DNA from 4 places in the Bradyrhizobium sp. 23 genome. Region 2 is predicted to be linked to each of the others. Evidence: predicted binding sites of a transcription regulator. Region 2 holds the regulator's gene; each other region holds the start of a gene.
What was found. Region 2 encodes LexA, which represses DNA repair genes until DNA is damaged. Its sites were predicted from a motif close to TGTTCNNNNTGTGTTCNG; they were not measured.
Positions count from the first base shown of each region.

Region 1: the regulator LexA is predicted to act here: its motif matches at 2,055-2,072, upstream of IVB32_RS39495 (YifB family Mg chelatase-like AAA ATPase).
Region 3: the regulator LexA is predicted to act here: its motif matches at 1,839-1,856, upstream of IVB32_RS21820 (ATP-dependent Clp protease adaptor ClpS).
Region 4: the regulator LexA is predicted to act here: its motif matches at 2,779-2,796, upstream of IVB32_RS29820 (DUF3072 domain-containing protein).

Region 1 is NZ_JADPJF010000151.1:513,449-517,213, reverse strand. It holds gene IVB32_RS39500 (hypothetical protein) at 61-279, opposite strand; gene IVB32_RS39495 (YifB family Mg chelatase-like AAA ATPase) at 458-1,996, opposite strand; gene IVB32_RS39490 (PilZ domain-containing protein) at 2,225-2,470, shown strand; gene IVB32_RS39485 (tetratricopeptide repeat protein) at 2,551-3,336, shown strand; gene IVB32_RS39480 (AAA family ATPase) at 3,406-3,765, opposite strand, start outside.
Region 2 is NZ_JADPJF010000042.1:282,737-286,501, reverse strand. It holds gene IVB32_RS11125 (hypothetical protein) at 1-24, shown strand, start outside; gene glp (gephyrin-like molybdotransferase Glp) at 263-1,474, shown strand; gene lexA (transcriptional repressor LexA) at 1,651-2,352, shown strand; gene IVB32_RS11110 (hypothetical protein) at 2,846-3,280, shown strand; gene IVB32_RS11105 (ComEC/Rec2 family competence protein) at 3,419-3,765, opposite strand, start outside.
Region 3 is NZ_JADPJF010000088.1:181,186-184,950, reverse strand. It holds gene IVB32_RS21835 (methyl-accepting chemotaxis protein) at 1-291, opposite strand, end outside; gene IVB32_RS21830 (enoyl-CoA hydratase) at 425-1,195, opposite strand; gene IVB32_RS21825 (MarR family winged helix-turn-helix transcriptional regulator) at 1,213-1,680, opposite strand; gene IVB32_RS21820 (ATP-dependent Clp protease adaptor ClpS) at 1,890-3,608, shown strand; gene IVB32_RS21815 (tannase/feruloyl esterase family alpha/beta hydrolase) at 3,630-3,765, opposite strand, start outside.
Region 4 is NZ_JADPJF010000124.1:131,871-135,635, forward strand. It holds gene IVB32_RS29800 (VOC family protein) at 51-503, opposite strand; gene IVB32_RS29805 (VOC family protein) at 732-1,130, opposite strand; gene IVB32_RS29810 (hypothetical protein) at 1,418-1,618, shown strand; gene IVB32_RS29815 (hypothetical protein) at 1,624-1,893, shown strand; gene IVB32_RS29820 (DUF3072 domain-containing protein) at 2,522-2,737, opposite strand; gene IVB32_RS29825 (hypothetical protein) at 2,898-3,113, shown strand; gene IVB32_RS29830 (hypothetical protein) at 3,282-3,662, shown strand; partial or broken gene IVB32_RS29835 (hypothetical protein) at 3,685-3,765, opposite strand, start outside.

The DNA of each region.
Region 1 (3,765 bases), on a different contig from region 2:
TAAAGGAAACTCGTTACCGCCGGGTTGATGCCGGTATCCGGGGATGAGGATCTCAGTCGGTCAGGCGCTTCTGTTCGTTTTTCGCTCGACTTCAGTGAGAACCAAATAGCTGTTTTTGCCGAAGCTGATCGCCCACAGCGCCGCCCAGGCACCCCACCTGTTCCTGACCTCGATCTCGACGGTTTGGCCGGGAGTGGTGCGAACGACGAGCGGCTGGCTCCTGCCCCAATCAATGGTCGCCTCGATCGTGCAGGCGCCGGCCGGCAGCGTGATCTCCAACACGCCGTTGCGCGCAAGCTTCCCAACGCTGGTCCCGTTGACCCACAGCTCGTATGACCTCAGCCAATCAGCGTATTGGGACGCACGAACAAATCTGATGGTGCAGGCATTGGCGTCGGTCATAGCTTCACTCTCGGGGAACGTGCTGTTCGTCAGGAAGATGCCGCGGGCGTATCGGTCAGGCGATCTGGCGCACATCCTCCGCGAGTGCGCGGTAGGACAAGGCCTCGGCGAGATGCAGCCGGCCGATCCTGTCCGCATGATCGAGATCGGCCAGCGTGCGCGCCACCCGCAACACGCGGTGATAGCCGCGCGCCGACAGCCGCATGGTCTCGGCGGCGTCGCGCAGCAGCTTCTGGCCTTGCGCATCCGGTTTGGCAATCTCCTCCAGCACCGAGGCCGGCGCTTCGGCATTGGTGCGAACCTTCGGCAGGCCGGCGTCCGCGTAGCGGGCGAGCTGGATATCCCGCGCCGCCGCCACGCGCGCGGCGACTTCGGCCGAGCCCTCTGCGGGCGGCGGCAGGATCAAATCGGCCGCGGTCACCGCGGGAACCTCGATGCGCAAATCGATGCGGTCCATCAGCGGCCCCGAGATGCGGGCCTGGTAGTCGCCCGTGCAGCGATCGATGCGGCCGCGCTTGCAGGCATAGCCGGGCTCGAACGCATTGCCGCAGCGGCAGGGATTCATCGCCGCGACCAGCATGAAGCGTGCGGGATAGGTGACGCGGTGATTGGCGCGGGACACCGAGACCTCGCCGTTCTCCAGCGGCTGGCGCAGCGAATCCAGCACGCGCGGATCGAATTCGGGGAGCTCGTCGAGGAACAGCACGCCCTGATGCGCGAGCGAGATCTCGCCGGGCCGGGCGCGCATGCCGCCGCCGGTGAGCGCAGCCATGCTGGCGGAATGATGCGGCGAGCGAAACGGCCGCCGCGCCGTCAGTGCGCCGCCCTCGATCTCGCCGGCAACAGAGGCGATCATCGAGACCTCGAGCAACTCGCCCGGTGACAGCGGCGGCAGGATCGAGGGCAGGCGTGCCGCCAGCATCGATTTGCCGGCGCCGGGCGCGCCGATCATCAGCAGGTGATGGCCGCCGGCGGCCGCGATCTCCAGCGCCCGCTTGGCGCTCTCCTGGCCCTTGATGTCGCGCAGGTCGAGCGGCGAGCTTGCTGCTTCATGCACCTTCGGCACAGGCCGCGACAGCACCTGCGTTCCCTTGAAATGGTTGGCTATCTGGATCAGCGAACTTGCGGCGATGATCTGGATGTCCGGGCTCGCCCATGCCGCTTCCGAGCCGCAAGCCGCCGGACAAATCAGCCCCTCCTCGCGCACATTGGCGCCGATCGCGGCGGGAAGAACACCGGCCACCGGCGCGATCGATCCGTCGAGGCCAAGCTCGCCCAGAACGGTGAAGCCGGACAGCGCATCCGGAGGGATCGCGCCGATCGCCCCCATCAGGCCGAGCGCGATCGGCAGGTCATAATGGCTGCCCTCCTTGGGCAAATCGGCGGGCGCGAGATTGACGGTGATCCGCCGCGCCGGCAGCGCCAGCCCCGAGGCGATCAGCGCCGAGCGGACCCGCTCGCGCGCCTCCGACACCGCCTTGTCCGGGAGACCGACGATCGCGAAGGCCGGCAGACCGGGCGCGACCTGCACCTGCACGTCGACCGCGCGGGCCTCGATCCCCTCAAAGGCGACGGTAGAAACCCGCTGAACCATGCCCGAACCAGCCTGCCCTTTTGCACAATTAGGGGTAGCAGAGCGGGCCAATTCTTGCAAGAACAATACAGGAACGGGTCGAGGGGCGCCGGAAGGTCCTAACCAATCGTAAACACGACGAAGACACTACGCCTCGAATGCAAGCTGCTCTGCTCAGCACATTCCAACGAATGTCCGCTACTCCTAGGGGTGCGGGATGGGCCGTGGTCTAACGGGTGAACAATTCAAATGCTTGCAAATCGCCGGAGAAGCGAACGACGGATGTGCACGCGGCTCGCCAAGATTCATTTTGGCGCGGGTTCGCTGCCGCGGGACTGCACGATCACGGATATTTCGGATGGCGGCGTGAAAGTCGTGGCGGAATTTCTGGAAGTGCCGCCGCAATTCACCATCATCTTCGCGCCCGACTATTCCCGGCAGTGCCGCCTGCGCTGGCGCATCGGCTGCGAGTTCGGCGCTGAATTCACCGACTGAGCTTTCGGAAGCGCCCCGCCTTAACGGGACTTTAGCGTTAATCGGTAAGCATCTCTGATCAGTCGCCGAGTGATCAGAGTATGTCCAAGCGTTTGTCCGTCGCCTCTCTTCCGGCGAGATATCTGTTTTCCGCGCTTCTGATCCTGGCCCTCGGCGGCTGTCAGACAACCGGCATCGAGGACATCACCGGCGCGCTCGGCGGAAAGTCGGACACGGCTGGCAGGGCCGAGGCCAAGCCGGACGTGAAGCCGGACATGGATGCGCTGCGCGAGCGCTATCGCGCCAAGCCTGGCGATCCCAACGTCGCGCTCGAATACGGCAAGGCGTTGCGCCAGACCGGCCAGCGCGCGCAGGCGCTCGCGGTGCTGGAGCAGGCCGTGCTCGCCCATTCCAGCAACAAGGCGCTGCTCGCCGGCTACGGCCGTGCGCTCGCCGACAGCGGCAGTTTCCAGCAGGCGTTCGACGTCCTCGGCCGCGCGCATTCGCCCGAGGATCCCGACTGGCATATCCTGTCGGCGCAAGGCGCCGCGCTCGATCAGCTCGGTCGCAACGAGGAGGCGCAGCAATATTACGCCGCCGCGCTGAAGATCGTGCCGGACGAGCCGTCGGTGCTGTCCAATCTCGGACTGTCCTACATGCTGCAGAACAATCTGCCGCGGGCTGAGGAAACGATGCGCCGGGCGCACGAGCGCAATCCCGCCGATTTCCGCGTGCGCGCCAATCTCGCGCTCGTGCTGGGACTCGAAGGAAAGCAGGCCGAGGCCGAAGCCATCGTGAAGGCGGACCTGCCGCCGGATCAGGCGGCGGCCAAGGTCACGGCGCTGCGGCAGTTGCTGGTGAAGAAGCAGCAGCGGGCGGAGAAGTAACTCGCTCGCGCGCGTCAGGATGCCGTGTCAGGAAGCCTTGGTCCGAACGCCTTGCTCAGAACGCCTTGCTCAGGATGCCTTGCGATGCGGGGCTGACCCGCGACCCGACCTGCCCTTCAGCTTCTTCAGCAGCGGCCCGAGCAGCGAGCGCTTCGGCTTCTTCACTTCGCCCCGCCCGGCGAGGCGGTTCGCCATGTTCTGGAACAGCTCGGTGGTGCGGTGGCTCTTGGAGACCTCCGCGATCATCTGGCCGTTGTTGGCCGCGGTCGAGAACAGCTTCGAATCGAACGGGATCACCGCGATCGGCTGGCTCTCCATGGTCTTGGCGAAGGCCTTGACCTCGATCTCCGCCCGCTTGGGCATGCCGACCTGGTTGATGCAGTAGAGCGGCGGCCGGTCGTTCGGCCGCGCCGCCTTCAAGACGTTCAG
Region 2 (3,765 bases):
ACTCCCGGGCAGGCAGGGAGCTGATCGATTCAGGCCATGGCGCGTTCTCGCCTTGCCATGATTTTCGTCGCTTCCATGACCACTCTCCTGCCGATCTGTGACCTCCTTCGGATCATGCCGCGACGCGCTTGATCCTGCCTTCCGGAACAATGTGAAGGGGCGGGATGACTGTGCCTGCTCAGCCGCTTTTGCCTCTGCGCCTGCGCTCGGCTAGAAGACGTGCGGAACATTCGCCCGAACGTGCCGAGCAGGAGTTTTCGCCGTGGCCTTGATGCCGGTTTCTGACGCGCTTGCCGCGGTGCTGGCGGGTGCAGAGCCGCTGCCGGAAGAAATGATTTCCCTCGACGAGGCCTACCATCGCGTGCTCGCGCGTGACGTCGTGGCGCGGCGCACGCAGCCGCCGCAAGCGATGTCGGCGATGGACGGCTACGCGGTGCGCGCGGCCGATGCCGCGACGATCGATTCGGAGCTCACCGTCATCGGCGAAGTCGCAGCGGGCCGACCGTTCGAGGGGACGGTCGGAGCCGGCGAGGCCGTGCGGATCTTCACCGGCGGCGTCGTTCCCTTTGGCGCGGACGCCGTCGTGATCCAGGAGGACACGGTCGCCGCCGGCAAGCGCATCACGATCAAGGAAGCCGCGATCGCCGGCCGGCACATCCGCCCCGCCGGCGTCGATTTCCGCGAGGGCGACGTGCTCCTGCGCAAGGGAAGCCGTCTGACCGAGCGAGACCTCGCGCTCGCCGCCGGGATGAATCATCCGCACCTTGCCGTTGTCAGGCGTCCGAAGGTCGCGATTCTCGCCACCGGCGACGAGCTGGTGATGCCGGGCACCACGCCCGGCCACGGCCAGATCGTCTATTCCAACGGCTACGCCCTGCACGCGCTCGCCCGCAGCGAGGGCGCCGAGACCATCGACCTCGGTATTGCCGCCGACACGCTCGAGGCCACCACCGCCGGCATCCGCCGCGCCCGCGAGAGCGGCGCCGACGTCCTGATCACGACCGGCGGCGCATCGGTCGGCGACCACGATCTGGTCCAGCAGGCACTGCGGGACGAAGGCATCGCGATGGCGTTCTGGAAGATCGCGATGCGGCCAGGCAAGCCGATGATGCACGGGCGACTCGGCGCAATGGGTGTGATCGGCCTGCCGGGCAATCCCGTATCGTCCTACGTGTGCGCTTTCCTGTTCATGGTGCCGCTGATTCGCGCCCTGTCGGGCCGTTCAGTGATTCACCATCGCCGTGAACGCGCCGTGCTCGGCCGCGACGTCGGCGCCAACGACCAGCGCGAGGACTATCTGCGCGCGCATCTTGAGGAGCGTGACGATGGCACACGCGTCGTTGTTCCCGTCAATCATCAGGACTCTTCGCTGCTTGCGAATCTCGCTGCAGCACAGGTACTTCTCGTCCGCGCACCATTCGCGCCGAAGGCCGAAGCCGGCACGGCTTGCGAAGTGTTGCGGCTCCCCGTCTGAGCGCCCCCGCAACGCGCGTTCCGCGCACTTTGCTCTGTTCACGGTAAATTAAGCAGTTGCGGAACATGTATCGAACATATAGTGTCTGTTCATGATTTGTTTCGAGCATGCAGCGGCTTATGGCCGAATTCAGCGTCTCGGAATCGGACGACATCAACCGGGGGACTTTGGTCGAGATGTTAACGCGCAAACAATACGAGCTTCTGCGGTTCATCAGTGAGCGTCTGAAGGAAAGCGGCGTGCCGCCCTCCTTCGACGAGATGAAGGATGCGCTCGATCTGCGCTCGAAGTCGGGCATCCATCGCCTGATCACGGCGCTCGAGGAGCGTGGCTTCATCCGACGCCTGCCCAACCGCGCCCGTGCGATTGAAGTCATCAAGCTGCCGGAGCTCCAGGCAGCCGCTGGCAGCCGCCGCGGCTTCACGCCGAGCGTCATCGAGGGCAATCTCGGCAAGGTGCGTGCGAGCGCGAGCCTGCCCGCTGACGAGGGCGAACGTCCCGTCGCGGTGCCGGTGATGGGCCGCATCGCGGCCGGCACGCCGATCGAGGCGTTGCAGACCCGCAGCCATACTATCAGCGTACCGCCTGACATGCTCGGCTCGGGCGAGCATTACGCGCTGGAAGTGCGCGGCGACTCGATGGTCGAAGCCGGCATTCTCGACGGCGACATGGCCCTGATCCAGCGCAACGAGAGCGCCGATACCGGCGACATCGTGGTGGCGCTGATCGACGACGAGGAAGCGACGCTGAAGCGCTTCCGCCGTCGCGGCGCCTCGATCGCGCTCGAGCCCGCCAACGCGGCCTATGAGGTCCGCATCCTGCCGCCCAACCGGGTGAAGATTCAGGGCAAGCTGATCGGGCTTTACCGGAAGTACTGATACCGGGAGTCTTTCTATCGGCAGTACTTCATATCGGAAGCACTTCATGCCGGAGGTGCTTGGCGCCTCGCGCGCTTCCGATCGGCATCGCCGGTCAGAGATTGGAGCGGATCATCGTCCGCTCCGGCTGGATAGCCTTTCTGGTTCTGCACAGACTATCCGGCCCCTCCTCCAACGCTGGCTCCTCGCCACGCCGACGAAGCAGCACCGCTTCAAGCAGCACCGCTTCGCGGCTCGGTTGTTCGAGGAAACAGCGACCAGCGGTCAAGTTCGGCCGTTGCAGCCAAGTTGGCAATGTTCGCGTACGCGCCTCCCGAATGCATCGCGGCGAGCTTTGTTCCTATTGAATTCGGGAAAGATAATGTGATCGCGGCTTGCGGAAGCCAGCCGCAGATTTGCCCACAACCAAGCAGAGCGTTCGTGCTTCCACTCTGATAGAGGCCTGCGCCTCGATAAGAGACGCGGGTTGCTATCCCAGCATGAGGAGCACCCGATGTGTGACTACAGCCTACATGCCGTCGCGTCGCGCCCCGCCGAAGTCGGCGAGACGATCGTCACGACAAGCTTCCGCGGCACCTCGACGCGCGGCTTCGCCTCTGCAGCCGATCCGTCTGTTGCCGTCTGCCTGCTGCCGGGGACGGAGCTCGCCTTCGCCGACGACGTCCGCTACGACAATCGCTGGATCTGGACGCGCACCATCAATTCCCGCGTGGGCAAGTTCGGCAAGATCGATCCGCACGTTCCCGACCGCCATCATGATGCGATCGAATTCCCCGACGGCAAATACGTGCTGGTGACGCAGCTCGTCGAAGGCCAGCGCGCGACGGTGCTGCAACTGCCGGTGACTCAGTCGGTCACCGAGCGCGAGCACAAGGCGCAGATCACCGCCGACAGGCAGCCGACCGTCACGCACCTGCCGATCGGCTGACAGAGCCGCCCTCCGGCTACGAAGTCGGAGGTCAGGATTGAATCGCCATCGCCGGCCGTGGCCGGCGAGATGGTGTGGTTTGCACCCCGCGAATCCGAACGGACGCACCGAACCACTGCGTTGCTCCGCACCATCAGATCAATCGTCGGCTTGCAGGTCGGTGTCCGCCGGCGTTGCGTCCTTGATGCGAGGCGCGGTCGACTTTGGCGCGAGGCTGCCGTCGAAATCACCCTCGCCGGCGCCGGCCGGCAACCAGGGGCGGCTCGTGCCTCTCGCCCTCACTGCCTGAACCACAAAACCGTCACCACGCTGCGTCAGCGCCAGCGCGCTCTGGCTGGCGAGCCGCTGCCGATCGACCACCATCGCCGCGCAATCGGGCGGCGCGGGACGTGTCGTCACCACCAGGGCGGCCCGACTGCAATCGTCTGCGAGAGCGTCGACGCGCAGTGCCAGCGCGACCAGCCTCCCGTCGGCCAGTGGCGTCA
Region 3 (3,765 bases), on a different contig from region 2:
GCCGATGGCGTCATAGCCGCCCTGCTCGGCCTTCTCCGCCGCCTCGAGTTTTGCTCGCGGATCATCCTCGCCGAGGATCGCGCTCTGGGCATCGCCGCGATTGTTGCGCAGCGCCAGCACGCCATGGAAGATCGCCTTGTCGGCCGCGGCAAGCCGCGCGGTCTCGAGGCTGTCGCTATAGCGGCCGAACGCCCCAACCATCTGGATCGCCGTGGAGGCCAGCGCACCCGCAGCCAGCAGGGCCATCAAGGTCAGAAGGAGCGAACTTACCGATTTCTTAAACATTGCCATGGTGTCGGGGGCCTGGGTCGGGGGCCTATTCTTTCGAGCGCCACCTTGCCCGCGACATGCCAATGTTCCGTTAAGGTTTTAATCGAATGGGCGTGAGTTTCCGGCCCGACGAGCCTCAGCGCAGTCCCGGATATCACGCAACCTTGGTGAAATCCGGCGGGCGGCGTTCCGCGAACGCCGTGAAGGCCTCGCGCGCCTCAGCGGTGCGCAGGCGCAGCCCGAACTGCTCGCCTTCGGCATTCATCTGCGCGACCAGCGTCTCGCCGTTGCGCATCAGCTTCTTGGTGGCGGTGAGTGCGCCGGCCGGCTGACGGGCAAGACGCTGCGCCAGCGCGAGCGCCTCGGCATCGAGCTTGTCGAGCGGCACGACGCGGTTGGCGAGCCCCCATTCCAGCGCGGATTTGGCCGGCACCGTCTCGCCCAGCGCGAACATCTCGTAGGCCCGCGCATAGCCGATGCGCGCCGGCATCAGCAGGCTGGAAGCTGCTTCCGGCACCAGTGCGAGGCTGACGAAGGGCGTCGACAATTGCGCGTTGGCGGCAAGCACGACGAGGTCGCAATGCAGCAGCATCGTGGTGCCGACGCCGACGGCGCGGCCCTGCACCGCGGCCACCAAGGGCCGGGAGCAGCGCGCCAGCGACTGGATGAAGCGCACGACGTTGCGGCTTCCTTCCGACTTGCCCGCCGCGACCGCCGCGAACTCGCCGACATCGTTGCCGGCGGTAAACATGTCGCCTTCGCCGCGGATCAGGATCACGCGGACCGACGGATCGTGCTCGGCTGATTCGATGGCATCGGCGAGCTTGCCGTACATCGCATCCGTCAGCGCATTCTTCTTGTCGGGGCGTGCCAGCGTGAGCGTGAGAATTCCGCCGTCGTTCCGGATCCGGACGTGCTCGGTCATGGGTCTCTCCTCTATTCCTATGGATCTCTAGAAAGCTCTGTTGAAAGCTGTCTTGGAAACTTGTCCTGAATGCTGGTCAGCCAGCGCGCGACGATATCGATCTCCGAACTGGTGAATCCGTCCGTCAACGCCGCGTTGACCCGTGCCGCGCTGGCCTTCGCCTGCGCCAGTGCCGTCCGCCCCTTCGGCGTCAGCCAGACGCGCCAGGCGCGACCATCCTCGTGATCCGCGCGCCGCTCGACCAGTTTAGCCGCCGCCGTACGGTCGACCAGCCCCGAGATGCCGGCCGGCCCCATGTCGAGCGCCGCGCCCACCTCACCCATCAGGACGCCGTTCTGCTTGCCGAGGATGAACAGCAGCCCCGCTTGCGCCGGCGTGACCTCGCTCGAAGGCTGCGCCGCCATCCAGCGCTGCACGCGCCGCTGCGCCACGCTCAACAGGTAGATCAACCGATGGTGTCTCGCGCCCTCGTCTTTATTTCGCATGCGAAATAGATAATCGAGGCGGATCAGATTGTCAAAGGACGGCAGCTGGACATGTGCCGCGGCAGTCGTCGAGGAACAGGGCCGCCCCGGCGCACCAGGACCTCACCCACCAATCGCAATTAGCCGCCGCCGTCACGCTTGACGGCCGCTTCCCTTTATGTTCTCTATTCGTTCTATTCAATCATAGATTGTCCCGGAGGCCTTTCGTGATGAACAGTATGCGTGGCGAGAACCAGCCGACCCAGCTCATAATTCATAATGACGATGATACGCCGGACCAATTCGTGATGGATCTGCTTCGGCAGGTTTTCGGCAAATCAGACCGTGAAGCGACCGCGCTGATCACCCAGATCGAGCAGAAGGAAAAAGCGGTTTGCGGACCTTACCCGCAATCGGTTGCCGAAGCCCTTTTCAAATCTGCGCAACAATCCATCGAATTGGCCGGCCACCAACTGCAGGTCACGCTAGAGGCGGTCAAGAGTCCTTGCGAACTCTGTGGCAAGCCTGAGGGACAGACCGACGTTCGTATCGGCAGCCGCACGGTCTGGCTGTGCAGCGAATGCATGCGTGCGGCGGATGAGCCCTCGAACGAGCGAGAGGAGAATTTCGACTTTGCATGCGACATTCTCGATTGGCACCTTGCCAGCACTGCGCGCAGCAAACTCGTGACCACGATCCGCCAATTTCCCGGCCACATGCGGGTCGATCTCCAGGCCGCCGTCGACCGGCTCTTCGGCAAGGCCATCCGGCTGGTGGGACTGAACGAGGAGCAGCGCTACGAAACGCTGTCGATTCCACGACTGCTCAAGGAGGGCCGCTATGCGATCGCGATTGCCCCGCTGCAATATTCCGACGTCGACGTAGGCGAGAAGAGCCCGGTCAAGTGTCTGGATAACGGGCTGTGGCTGTGTGAGCAGGATCATCTCCGCTATGCGGTTTTGCTCTGCGCACACCGCGAATACAGTCGCGAGCCCGGAATTCGGATCGAAATCCTGGTACCCTCAGGTTCCGCAGGCGCGGCTCTCGTCCAGCAATGCTTCAGTGAATTGGAAGAAGCCGTACAGGCTGCGCGGACCTATCGCGGCAAGATCCTGTCGCTCGATGCCGATTCCGACTATCGCGGTCGCTCGCGCGGCATCACGGTGCATCGCTTGCCGCAGGTCGCGCGCGACGAGGTGATCCTGCCGGAGCAGACCCTGCGGCTGCTCGATCGCAACGTTCTGACCTTCGTCAACACCCGAGACCAATTGCGCCGGCTGGGTCAATCGACACGCAAAGGCATCTTGCTGTACGGGCCGCCGGGCACTGGCAAGACCCACACGATCCGTTATCTCGCAACGCATTTGCCCGGGCATACGACGCTGATCATCACGGCCGAGCAGATCGGTCTGCTCGGCGCCTATATGAGCCTGGCACGGTTGCTCCAGCCGTCGATGGTGGTGATCGAGGATGTCGATCTCATCGCCCGCGACCGCGATGACATGGGGCCGTGTGAGGAATCCATGCTGAACAAGCTGCTCAACGAGATGGACGGGCTGAAGGAAGACGCCGACATCCTGTTCGTCCTGACCACCAACCGGCCGGAGGACCTCGAGGGAGCTCTCGCGGGTCGCCCCGGCCGCATCGATCAAGCCATCGAAGTGCCGCTGCCAGACGAGACCGGCCGCGGCAAGCTGGTCCGGCTCTACGGCAGGGGATTGCCGCTCGAGGGGGCCGTGATCGCGGAGGCTGCCCGACGCAGCGAGGGCACGAGTTGCGCCTTCATCAAGGAGCTGATGCGGCGGCTGGCGCAAGGAAGCATCGCGCGGGACGGCGGCAACACCGTGATCTCGGCCGATATCGACGAGGCGCTTGACGACATGCTGTTCTCCGGCGGCCGGCTTAACGCGCAGCTGCTCGGCGGCGCGCAGGCAATGGCCACCGGGTGACGCTCCGAAGTGGCGCGCCTGCTACGGCGCGCACATGAAGCTCGACGCCTCCGTCACTGGGCCGCTCTTGTAGTGCGGCCAGGCCGGCCAGCGGCACAGCGGCAGCGCGCGAAGCGTCGCAAACGACGGCGCCTCGACCTTCTGCTCGGTAACTTCC
Region 4 (3,765 bases), on a different contig from region 2:
ATTGTCGAAGAGAGAACGCATAGGAGAGGGGCTGGTTCCGGCAAAAAGGCCTACCAATGGCCGATGTTGGGCATCGACGACCACGGCTCCTGCGGCGGCTTCGGATCGCCCTTCTGCAACAGCTCGATCGAGTGCAAATCCGGCGAGCGGACGAAGGCCATGTTGCCGTCGCGCGGCGGACGGTTGATGGTGACGCCGGCCTTCATCAGCTTCTCGCAGGTCGCGTAGATGTCGTCGACTTCATAGGCGAGATGGCCGAAGAAGCGATCCTCGCCGTATTTTTCCTCGTCCCAATTCCAGGTGAGCTCGACCAGCGGCGCGCCGCGCGTCTGCGGCTGCTTCTTGAGCGCCTCGAGATCGTCCGACGAGCACAGGAACACCAGCGTGAAACGCCCCTTGTCGTTCTCGATCCGCCGAACCTCCTTCAGCCCCAGCGCATCCTGGTAAAACTTCAGCGCGACATCGAGATTGCGCACGCGCAGCATGGTGTGGAGGTATCGCATGGTTGTTGCTCCCTGGGTGGATGGAGGGTTTTTGGTTCGGCCGAGCCGAAGGGAGTAGGAGATAGCAGGAAAATCCCAGCAGGGGCAGGGGGCGGGTGCACATGTGCATGAGGGTGAAGCCGGCTGATGAAGTAAATCAGCCGGCGAAATTTCAATGCACTTTCACCGCAAATCCAGTGCCGCACACGCGTCATTGGCTGTGTGTGCGGGCCAGTCTGCTGCCGCGACCTATTGCGCCGCGAGGCGGTTTCCGGCCTGCTCGATCGGCGGCATGAAGAGCGATACCGCGGTGCCTTCGGGGTCGCGAAACTGGAACGTCCTGTTGCCCCATGGCATCGTTTTCAACTTGTGCACCAGCGTAACCTTGTCTTTCAGGCGCTGATAATCCGCATCGATGTCTTCAACCTGAAACTCGATCACGGCGGTGCGGTCGGCGCCGGGCTCGGCACTGTTTTCTTTCCAGAGCGCGACCGTCTCGGCTGCGCCGATTGCCAGGTTGGCGCCCGGCGTCACGATCTTGGCGAACACCGGCGCGAGCCATTCGGCGGAAACTCCGGTCACCATTTCGTAGAACGAAACCATGATTTTGATGTCAGTGGCGATCAGGCGAGTGGAGGCGTACTTCATGACATGTCCTTTGTTGACCCCAGATTGAGCGGCATCGCGGCGCTCGTCGCACATCGCTGCTGCCACCCTGATGTCAGCAGTCACGATGCCGCGCCGAGCGCGCCGTGAATGGCGATGGCAGTGCTCAAGCGCTAGAAAACGAGCCCTTCACGAAGCTCCACAGCGCTAACCGGGTCCTCAGAACGGTGACGCAAACCGCAGAACTTGGCCACCTCATTCACGGGGGACACGGGGTTGTTTAGCCGTTGGCAGATGAACTCCCCGCGGAGCTGACGCGACTAACCGCTATGGCCAATATTCTAGGCGAGCTTCTGTTTGCACTTATCCGCTCGATTGTTGCCGGATGGGCGTATGCGCTCTGGGTCAAACTGGCGACATGGCTCGAGCCGAAAATCCAACGGCGTTGGGTGAAGATTGCCGTAGGAGGCCTCCTCGGCCTGGCAGCCTTTTTTATGATTCCGATCGTGATGGCGCTGTTGGGCCTTTGAAGACAATGAAATCCGTTCTCACCGTCGCACTGGCAATCGGGGCCCTCGTCTCGACGGTGCTGCTCGTCATGGAGCAGCTAACCGACTACTCCACCCCTGTGATGGCATGGGAGATGCCGGGTATATCCGCAGCTTACCTTTTCTGGGGAGCTGTCGGCAGTTCCGTTTTCTTGGGCGTCGCCATCACTTGGGCCGTGAACGCCATCGTTTACGGGGCGCCCGCTTTCGTTGTCCTTACAGTCATCAAGCTGGCAATCCGCGATCTGCCGAAGTGACAGAACTGAGCTCGGCGCGGAGCCGATGCTCAGCGCGCTCAAGAAAATGAGCGGCAGCAGGTCATGCAAGGCGCCTGACGCGCCTTGCATGATCGTCTGAAATTTCGCCTGCCGGCGAGCGGCCGGACGGCCGACATCATGAACCACGACGGAGTTGGAGGCGACGAATGCCCGTAAACGAAGGTCTCTCGTCGTGAAATGGTTTAGACGATACGCAGTTGGCTGCCTGATCGCGGTGCTCCTGTTCTCGGGCCGAGACAGTTACAAACGGCCCGGCGAAGACATGCGCTACGGGGCCATCCTTATGGTAGCCGCCGGTTGGCCTGTTGTTGCCGCGATTGTCGTGGGAAGCACCATCGGTGACATCGTACATGACGTGAAGCAAGGCAAAGCAGGATGAGTGCCCGGCTCGCAAAGCGACAGGCCCCGATCCCGGCATTGAAGTTGTGGAATCGACATTGCGGGATCGTGCGCTCAATCGACGCTGTCTGTGCCCGACGAAATGCAGCGCGCTCAACGTTTGTGAATGCAGCGTTGGCCGAACGCCTGCAACCTTCCCGCGACACTTCTGATCATCGGTGAGTCATGTTCTTCCGTCTCGCAGGGGCGGGGCGTACATGCCCGCTGTCTACTTCTCGAGCCCGGCCTTTTGCCGCATCGTGTCGATCAGCTCTGACGCCTCTGCCTTGGTCAGATCCTTCTTGGGGAGGGGCTTGTGCGCCTGCTCGGCGAGGGTCTTGAGGTAGGATTCCTGGGCGCCGGTCATCGGGTCGTCGCCGGAAACCCAATCCTTCGGATCCTTTTGTGTGTTGTCCCCGGTGTTGTCAGCTGTCTTGTCAGCCATCGCGATCTCTCCTTTTCCACCTAACGTCGGCGCGCGCTTGTCGTTCCTCATTTGTTCGTCAGTCGAAAACGTGCGGAAATTGAACGTCTCGAGATCTGCCATGAAGAACCGACCTACTGGCCAGCGCGGAACAAGCGCTCCCGCCAAGCGTAGGTTCTGCATGAGCGAGAACCTGTCCCATCTCATCGAACATTCCGTGCAGATCGCCTGGGATTATCTGGAGCGCACCGCACAAATCAGCGACGCGCCGTTCACCAGCCGCTTTCTCTCGGCCGCCGTCGAAGAGATGGTCCGCAAGGGCGAGCACAGACGCCTCATGCTGGCCAACCGGGCCATCACGGCGTTCGAGCGGCTTTCCAATAGGCAAGCTGCATAGATCGGTCCCCGGCCTTCGGTCGTCACTGCGCGGCGGTCCTGCAGTTCTCCGAGTGCAATTTGTTGAACCCCGGCGAAGCCCGGCGCGACCAACCGCCATGCTGCAAAGCCTGCTCGGCATCGGAATTGGCTTCGCGGCCTATGTGCTGAGACACCAAAGAGGAAAGTCGTGAAGGCGATCACACTGCTCGCGGTGGCGGCCATGCTGCTGGTGGAAATCTTCGGGTCGAAGGCGAGCGTCGGCGGCTCGATGAGCTTCATGCTGGTCTTTGTGCTCGTGATGCTGGCTGTCGCGATCTACGAGGCTTGGTCGAACGAGCGCGGCGCGATCGGATGGATCGTCAACCTGTTCGCTTCGGCGGTTGGCGGGCTGGTTGCGGTTGCCCTGATCGGGATGGCCGTGGAGGCGATGCTGCCATACCTTCACCTCGAAGGTTCGCTCGCGTCCTCGCAACATCCCCTGAAATACGTCCTAGTCGCAGCCATTGCGATCTGCATGGTGCTGGGATCATGGCTGCCGCTGTTGGCCGTCAACCGGTTTCGTCACTGAAGGGCACCCGGCGTCGCGCTCCCTAGCGCTTTGCTTCCTGCTTGCCACGCCTGATTTCCTCGGCTTCGTCCACGAGCTTCAAGGCGGCGCCGTCATAGCTGAG